Roseivirga sp. BDSF3-8: one gene and its partner. The protein of the gene in region 1 interacts with the protein of each later gene in a pairwise test. Links are inferred from orthologs where the notes say so. Each region holds a gene or a part of one and is shown in the gene's direction. Other genes may lie near its edges.

Region 1 (4,173 bases):
CACGTATGTCCAGAGGCTCAGGCCAATTGCCAGGCAATACCACACTCTTAAGCGAGATTTGAGAGGTGTCTATATGCTCATTCAACACTACAGAAACTGTGGCCGGACTTATGCCCCTGGCGTATTGTATAGCAGGAGGTAAGTTATCAAAAAGCAGCTCTATATATTTTGACCGGCTCATGACATTGCCATACATGTCGGCCAGGGAATGGATTTTCAGGCGGTAGGCTGTTTCTTGCTGTAAAGTCTGACAATAAACCAGGACAACGGTCTGAGGGTCAGGTAAAATTATCCGGCAGGGTAACGTCTCATCATCCATTTGATAGAAGCGGGCAATGGACGCAACTATAGGGTCCAGCGGTTCACTGAAACTGAGCCTAACTGTATCGGGACTGGTCCATTCATAGCTATCGAGCGTGGGCGGCCGCGTATCCCAAATAAGGTCAGCGGAAGGGGTGATGAGTGCATTGCTCTCTTCATCTACCATTCCACTGATGAATAACTCATACGGTTCATCACGTACTGGTACAGGGGAAAAAATCAGCCGGACTTCAGAGGGAAAGTCCGGCTCTGGCAGTACCATAAAGGGGGCTGCATCATACTTGGATAGAAAGTAATTTTCTGGGGACAGGGCATTGGCAGGAAGTGTATGATAGCGCACCCGCACGATTCCCGGTTCTTCGGTAAAGGCGGTATCTACTGCTGGCTGATAGATTATCGATTCGGAAAAAGCAGCGAGGTTGCCTGCCCTGTCCGGTATTTGGCTGGCAGATAGCAAACAGCTTTCCCCGGGTATAAATGGACGGTCATTTTGTAAGATGACCTGTTCTGGGTAGCGGGGATCCCACTTTATCGCATTTGAAACAATGCCACAATCATAAAGGAAACTGGCCTGACTGAGAAGGAGTGTGCCGTCAAGGGCTTCATTGAATAAAAGCCTTACCTGGTCTGTAGCCACAATGTCGAGGGTGGTTAACAAAGGGGGTGTATTATCCAGCAATGCCGTAAAGCGGATATCTTCAGCAATATTTCCCTCACAGTCCATCAGCCCTGAGAGTGAAAAGCTGTAAGAAAGGTCATAGTGAGGGGTGGAGAAGACCTGCAAAATAAGAACCTGACCATCTGTCTCTGGTAAAACAGAGAGTCCCGGATCGGTATTTACCGTTAATTGACTAATGTCTAGCTCCTCGGAAAAGACAAGAGTGAGGCTATGGGGCACCAGCCATTCGTGGCTAAGCAGTACGGGGGGCGAAAGGTCCGGAGTAGCTTCCAGGATACTATTAGCCGCACCAGGAGTGGCCCCGTTAGCTGAAACGGAAGAGGCCCAGTTCTCCTCATTACTACAAATCAGGGTCGGATTAATCCTTTCGAGTGACCACCCTCCTCGGTCTTTGCCGCTATCATGCCAGTCCGGTGAGTAGCTGACAGCATCAATAACATGCCCGTCGGCAGCAAGCAGGTATACTTCTTCTCCACTATTACTAAGGCTGTTCCATGAAGATAGGCCGAGCACAGAGGCATAGGGCATATAGTCGCTCTCGTAACTTTGAGGGCAAATGATGAGATAGCCTCCGGGCTCAAGGGTAAAGGGGGGCAATGTCTTACCGCTAAGGGAACAGTCCACACCACTAAAAGGGAGGTCCCCGGTATTAAACAGCTCTACAAACTCTGCGCCTGAAGCTGTGGGAAACACCTGATTCTCCGGCTGAATGGAACTTTTGGGATAGGGGTCAGCGTATATTTCATTGATAATTATCTGCTGGCCTGAAGCCGGCAAACTATAGCATATACCTAAAAGCAGGATCAGGCATATTCGAGGGCAATAACTGGCTAACATGGGCGCGAAACTAGCACCAACTTTCAATATTTGAATAAATTATGTAGGTAATTGAATGTGATTATTCCTTGGCAAATCCTTTAGCTCAGGCCTGATGGCTATGGATCAGCCTTTTAGGTGGCCTGAATTTTTTCAGGTCTTTAATTAATAATGTAACTTTGACACCATTCAATTAGGTACATATGAAAATAGCAATTGTAGGTGCTACCGGACTCGTAGGTAGTGAAATATTGAAAGTGATCGAGGAGCGTAACCTCGAATTTGACACGCTTATTCCTGTGGCTTCTGCCCGGTCTGTGGGTAAAGAGATAAGCTTTAAAGGGAACACCTATGTGATAAGGAGCATGGAAGAAGCGGTAGCTCTCAAACCGGATGTTGCTATTTTCTCTGCCGGTGGTTCCACCAGCCTGGAGTGGGCGCCAAAATTTGAAGAGGCGGGAACGATCGTGATAGATAACTCTTCTGCCTGGCGCATGAGCCCCCGGCATAAACTCATCGTGCCGGAGATTAATGCTACAACGCTTCGTATCGATGACCGTATTATCGCAAACCCTAACTGCTCAACGATACAAATGGTACTGGCACTGAATCCTTTGCGAGAGGCCTATGGCATCAAAAGGGTGGTGGTGAGCACTTACCAGTCAGTAACGGGTACGGGCAAAGCGGCGGTGGACCAATTGAAGCGTGAGCGTGAAGGGGTAGATGGTGAAATGGTGTATCCTCATAAGATTGACATGAATGTCCTCCCTCACATTGATGTATTTATGGATAATGGCTACACAAAGGAAGAAATGAAGATGGTCAATGAAACGAAGAAAATCTTCGGTGACGATGCTATCTCTGTGACGGCTACTGCGGTACGCCTTCCTGTAGTGGGTGGCCACTCTGAAAGCATCAATGTGGAATTCCATAAGGAATTTGACCTGGAAGAGGTACGTAAACTGCTGGCGGCGGCACAGGGCGTCGTGCTGCAGGATGATGTAGCTAATAATGAGTATCCTATGCCTATAAACGCCCATGGAAGGGATGAAGTGTTTGTTGGCAGGCTGAGAAGGGACGAGTCACAGCCGAAAACCCTGAATATGTGGGTAGTAGCGGACAACCTCAGAAAAGGAGCTGCAACGAATGCTGTACAGATAGCAGAGTACCTGAAGGAGCACAATCTGGTGTATTGACAGAGCTAGCGAATAAGGAGGTACAGGACTGGCTGGGTGCGCATGAAAATGAGCAGGTAACTTCTCTTCTTCTAAAGGGGAGCCCCTTCCCCGGAATCGATGCCAGAGTACTTGCCTCGCAGATAGAAGGACGGCAGAAAGCGAAAAAAAAACTACCGCAGTGGTACGAGGGGCGCCGGGGCCTCTTATGGCCGGCGCGGATCAGCCTTGAACAATGTAGCTCTGAGGCAACTGCCTTATATAAAGCCTCTTTGGTAAAGGGGCAGCGAATGGCTGACCTTACCGGGGGGATGGGGGTCGATGTCTTTTATATGGGCCATTCGTTTTCTGAAAGCCACTATGTGGAGGAGCAGTCAGCCCTCTTTGATATAACCCGACATAACCTTACTGCGCTAGGGGCTACGACCGCATGCCACCGCGGCGATGGCATGGCGTGGCTGAAGGATCAGGCTACCCCCTTTGATTTGCTCTACCTTGACCCTGCCCGCCGTGATGAGCATAAACAAAAAGTAATTCGCCTACAGGATTATAGCCCCGATATTACGGCTTACCTTCCCATGCTACGTGAAAAATCTGATGCACTTCTTATCAAGGTTTCTCCTATGGCTGACCTGAGTGAATTACAGCGCCAGATAGACCTGCCGATAATTTTTCACGTGGTGGCTGTAGATAATGAATGCAAGGAGATCCTGCTTTTAATAGGAAATAGCTCTGCGACCGGAGGTGTAGTGACTGTGAATATAGCCGGTGGGGCTGAGCAGATAGAAACTTTCGCCCTTGCGGAAGAGGCGAATACCACATTTTCTTTGGGGCTACCAGAATCTTACTTGTATGAGCCTAATGCAGCGATAATGAAGGCTGGCGTGTTCAGGGCGACTGCAAACCGGTATGGCCTTCAAAAGCTGCATGAAAACAGCCACCTTTATACTTCAGGGAAGCTTATAGCGGATTTCCCAGGCAGGACGTTTAAGATCAATGAGGTTGTAAGCCCTACTTATAAGGCTCTGAAGGGTGTGCTTCCCGATCTGAGGGGCAACTTGTCGACACGTAATTTCCCCATGCGGGTAGAGGCGTTAAAAAAGAAGCTCCGGTTAAATGACGGCCCGGATGTTTTCCTGTTTGCCACAACTCTTGTTAATGGGCAAAAAGCGCTCCTGATTA
Region 2 (4,191 bases), 290 kb from region 1 along the record:
TCACTTTGATGTATCCGGTCTCATCGTCAATCATATAGGATACATCCACTGAATACTGGGGAATTTTGTCACGGCTAATGGTAAAAGGCAGGAGGTGGTCCTTACCTTTCCTCTTTACGCCTACCAGCACTTCGGAGCCTTTTGGACCACGCAGCAGGGTAATGATGTCGGCGGTGCTGAGCCCGGCACCGGCTATTGTATCATCCTCCACGGTTACGATCTTGTCTCCGGGCAGTATACCGACCTTCTCTGAAGGGCCACCGGGCAGTGTGGCTACGACAAAAATGGTATCTTCTACCAGGTTAAACTCTATGCCGATTCCTTCAAACTCGCCTTCGAGCTGGCTTTTGGTAAGTTCAAGGTCTTCTGCGTTGATGTAAACGCTGTGAGGATCGAGCTTTTCCAGCACGCTGTTAATAGCGGCCTCTACTAATTCATCTGACTCAGTCTCATCAACGTAGTCACGCTCAATAGCCGTGAGCACCTGCCTGAGCTTCATATAATTATTGGTGTTGCCGCCACCGGGAACGGCTGTATCCGCAAAATTGGACCCTATGATAATGCCTACACATATTGCCAGCGCTATGATGACGGGCAGTTTAATGTATAAGCTGCTTGAATTTTTTCCCACTGAAGAATGTATTTTTCATGTAGAAAACACGAATGGACTTTTCTGTTTTCTTACTAACCTAATCGCTAAAAAGGTGCTTTGGGTTTCATTTATCCAAAATGAGGCACTATTTAGCGAAAAAACTGTTCATTTACCAGACCCTGATTAAGACTGAAAGGGTATATAAGAAATATCGGGGCTTTACCTTCGTTGCTGTAAAGGAAACAGCGATGTTCGATAATTATCGTTATCTTTGAGTAAAAACCGGTTAATGTGCTGTGAGAATCAATGACAGGAAAATACATGATCTGGTAGGCGAAAACCACGTATACGCAGCGGTTCTCTACTATCTAGGCATCGGCTTTTACGATTATTCGGAAAAGACGCTGGGCCAGGTATGTGAGGAGAAAGGGCTGGACGCTGAGGCTGTGGTGAGCAGGCTGGAGTCTGTTGGTGATCGCAGGGATAATGAGGACCTGTCATTATTTACGTACCCTGCGGATCTGATCGTAGCTTACCTTAAGCACACTCATTACCTGTTCATTAAAGAGAAACTACCTTATCTTTCCACTCTCATAGAGCGCCTGCCGGAAAAGGGTCAGCTTTTTGAAGATCTCAAATTCATCTTCCCATTATTCGTAGAGGACTTTATCCATCATATTTATGAAGAGGAAGATACGCTCTTCTCTTATGTGTTGATGCTTCAGGATGCGGTAGACGGCAACGTTACGCCTGGAAAGCTTTTCCAGAAGATGGAGGACTTTTCCATACAGGCTTTTGCGATAGCTCATGATGTGCATGATGATGAGATGAGTGGTATCCGGAAGATTACGGGCAACTATTCTACTGAGAACACATCAGACATATTATTAAAGGTGCTATACGCGGAACTAAGTGACTTTGAGAAAGAACTGATCACACACGCCCGTGTAGAAAATGAAATACTGTTCCCTAAAGCGCTTATGCTTGAAAAAGAGGTAAAGCGTCGCTGGGACAATCTTACCCGACTGAATTAGCAAAGACCTTTTATGGGCAGAATTCTCGCCATTGATTATGGCAGTAAACGTGTAGGACTGGCTGTTACTGATCCGCTCAAGATCATTGCCTCGCCCCTGGAGACGGTTCACTCAAAAGATATAATCGCGTACCTGTTACAGTATGACAGCAGGGAGGACGTGGAGGCGATCGTGGTAGGCATGCCCATAAATACTGACGGAAGCCCTACTAACGCCACTGCTATGGTGGAGAATTTTGTTAAACACCTGAAAAAGAAGTTTCCCGGAAAACCGATCCACCTGGAAGACGAAAGGTATACTTCTAAAATGGCGCTGGATGCAATGATAGCAGGAGGCATGAAGAAGAAGGACCGCCGGGAGAAGGGAAATATTGATAAAGTGAGCGCAACTATTATTTTGCAATCTTTTCTGGAAAGTAGAGGAATATGATCTATCCTATCGTACTGTACGGCGACCCTGTGCTGAGAAAAAAAGGGGAAAACCTGGAGAAGGACGAAATCGATGTAAAACAACTGGCTGAAGACATGTTTGAAACCATGTACCAGGCCAATGGTGTAGGGCTGGCAGCTCCCCAGATAGGCAAAAGCATTCGCATGTTTGTGGTGGACGGTGACCCTATGGAGGAGCCGGAGACTGAGCAGTTCAAGCGGGTATTTATTAATCCTGAGATACTGGAAGAGGAGGGCGATGAATGGGGCTTTGACGAAGGCTGCCTGAGTATTCCGGGCGTGCGGGAAGAGGTGTTTCGCACGGAGCGCATCCGCATCCGCTATTTTGATGAGAACTGGGAGGAGCATGAGGAGACGCTTGAGGGTGTGGCGGCACGAATCGTGCAGCATGAGTATGACCATATAGAGGGGGTGCTATTTACTGACCACCTAGCTCCATTGAAAAAGCGCCTGCTTAAAAGTAAGCTAACTAATATAAGCAAGGGTAAGGTAGACGCAGAATACCGCGTGAGAGTACCCCAGGCAAAACGATAATAAAAGAGGCGGGCAGGCAATTACAAAAGCCTGCCCGCTTTGTTTTCCCTTCATTTTTTTTTTACAAAACCCGACCAAGCTGCATGAACTCACCCGACCTGAAAAGTAAACTTCCCGATATAGGTACTAGCATTTTTTCTGTCATGTCTGCCATGGCGCAGAAGCATGAGGCGATCAACCTGAGCCAGGGCTTTCCCGACTTTGAGGTAAGCCCAGAACTGATAGACCGGGTGGCCCACTACATGAAAACGGGCCACAATCAGTACGCTCCCATGCCGGGAGTGCCTGCCTTACTGGATGCTATTTCGCAAAAGATCAGTGTGTATCTCAGTGTAGCCACTAATCCTTCAGAGGAAATAACGGTGACAGCGGGAGCCACGGAAGCATTGTATGCGGCCATCAGTGCCTTTGTGAGGCCGGGAGACGAGGTCATCGTGCTGGAACCGGCGTATGACAGCTACGGGCCTGCGATAAGGCTGCAGGGGGGCAGGCCGGTGTATGTATCTCTCAGGTCGGATACGTTCCGGCCGGACTGGGAGGCGATAGAACGGGCATGTACGGACAGGACGGCTATGATGGTGATCAACACGCCCCACAATCCTACGGGGAGCGTGTGGGAACCGGAAGACATCCTGCGGCTGGAAAAGCTGGCTGAGAGACATAACCTGATCATACTGAGCGACGAGGTATACGAGCACATTGTGTTTGATGGCAAAAAGCAGGTAAGCGTACTAAACTCTCCTTCTCTGCGCGCACGAAGCGTAGCGGTGTTCAGCTTCGGGAAAACGTTCCATGCCACTGGCTGGAAGGTGGGCTATGCGGTGGCCCCTCCTGCCCTGACGCGTGAGTTGCGGAAGATGCACCAGTACCTTACGTTTGCCGTGAACCGGCCAGTGCAGCATGCCCTTGCTGACTACCTGCAGGAGCCTGCAAACTACATGCATGTAAGCGACATGTACGAGGAGAAACGAAATTACTTTGCAGAGAAGATGAAGGCTACCAGCTTTAAGCCCATGCCCTGTCAGGGAACTTACTTTGCGGTATACAGCTACGAGGGGCTTTCTGACAAGCCTGAGCGAGAGATGGCCGAGTGGCTTACTAAGGAAATAGGGGTGGCGACTATTCCTCTCAGCCCGTTTTTTCATGACAACAAGAACAGCCATATGCTTCGCTTTTGCTTTGCCAAAACGGAGCAGACCCTGGCACAAGCAGCAGAAAGACTATGCAGGATCTGAAAATAAGCCTTATTCAAACGCCTCTGCACTGGCATAATACGGAGGCCAACCTGAACACGCTGGAGGAAAAAATCTGGCAGATAGAGGACAAGGCGGACCTCATCATCTTACCGGAGATGTTCAACAGCGGCTTTACCATGAAGGCGGAAGAAGTGGCAGAGGTAATGAACCTCACCAGCTTTCGCTGGATGAAGCAGATGGCTGCTCAGTCCGGGGCGGTGGTGACAGGCTCTGTAGTGATCCGGGATGGGGAAGGTTTTTTTAACCGCCTGATATGGATGCGGCCTGACGGAAGCTTCGAAACGTATGATAAGCGCCACCTGTTCCGTATGGCGGATGAGCACCAC

What was found. Proteins that work in one complex are often made in the same cells at the same time.
Region 2: the proteins of AB9P05_RS07780 (region 1) and def interact in binary tests that used the Escherichia coli proteins (3 or more experiments, as listed by UniProt). The link is inferred for Roseivirga sp. BDSF3-8 from one-to-one orthologs.

Annotation. Positions count from the first base shown.
Region 1 is NZ_JBGNFV010000001.1:1,924,676-1,928,848, forward strand. What follows is about bases 1,184-4,015. They hold AB9P05_RS07780 (aspartate-semialdehyde dehydrogenase), read left to right. Parts: upstream 1,184-2,019; coding sequence 2,020-3,012; downstream 3,013-4,015. Other genes in these bases: AB9P05_RS07775 (lamin tail domain-containing protein), read right to left, coding at 1,184-1,837; AB9P05_RS07785 (SAM-dependent methyltransferase), read left to right, coding at 3,009-4,015. In the rest of the region: more of AB9P05_RS07775, read right to left, coding at 1-1,183; more of AB9P05_RS07785, read left to right, coding at 4,016-4,173; AB9P05_RS07790 (hypothetical protein), read right to left, coding at 4,171-4,173.
Region 2 is NZ_JBGNFV010000001.1:1,636,512-1,640,702, forward strand. The notes cover bases 981-3,830. They hold def (peptide deformylase), read left to right. Parts: upstream 981-2,051; coding sequence 2,052-2,609; downstream 2,610-3,830. Other genes in these bases: AB9P05_RS06510 (iron-sulfur cluster repair di-iron protein), read left to right, coding at 981-1,626; ruvX (Holliday junction resolvase RuvX), read left to right, coding at 1,639-2,055; AB9P05_RS06525 (methionine aminotransferase), read left to right, coding at 2,693-3,830. Outside these bases: AB9P05_RS06505 (S41 family peptidase), read right to left, coding at 1-631; more of AB9P05_RS06510, read left to right, coding at 889-980; more of AB9P05_RS06525, read left to right, coding at 3,831-3,844; AB9P05_RS06530 (amidohydrolase), read left to right, coding at 3,832-4,191. UniProt on the Escherichia coli protein: Removes the formyl group from the N-terminal Met of newly synthesized proteins. Requires at least a dipeptide for an efficient rate of reaction. N-terminal L-methionine is a prerequisite for activity but the enzyme has broad specificity at other positions.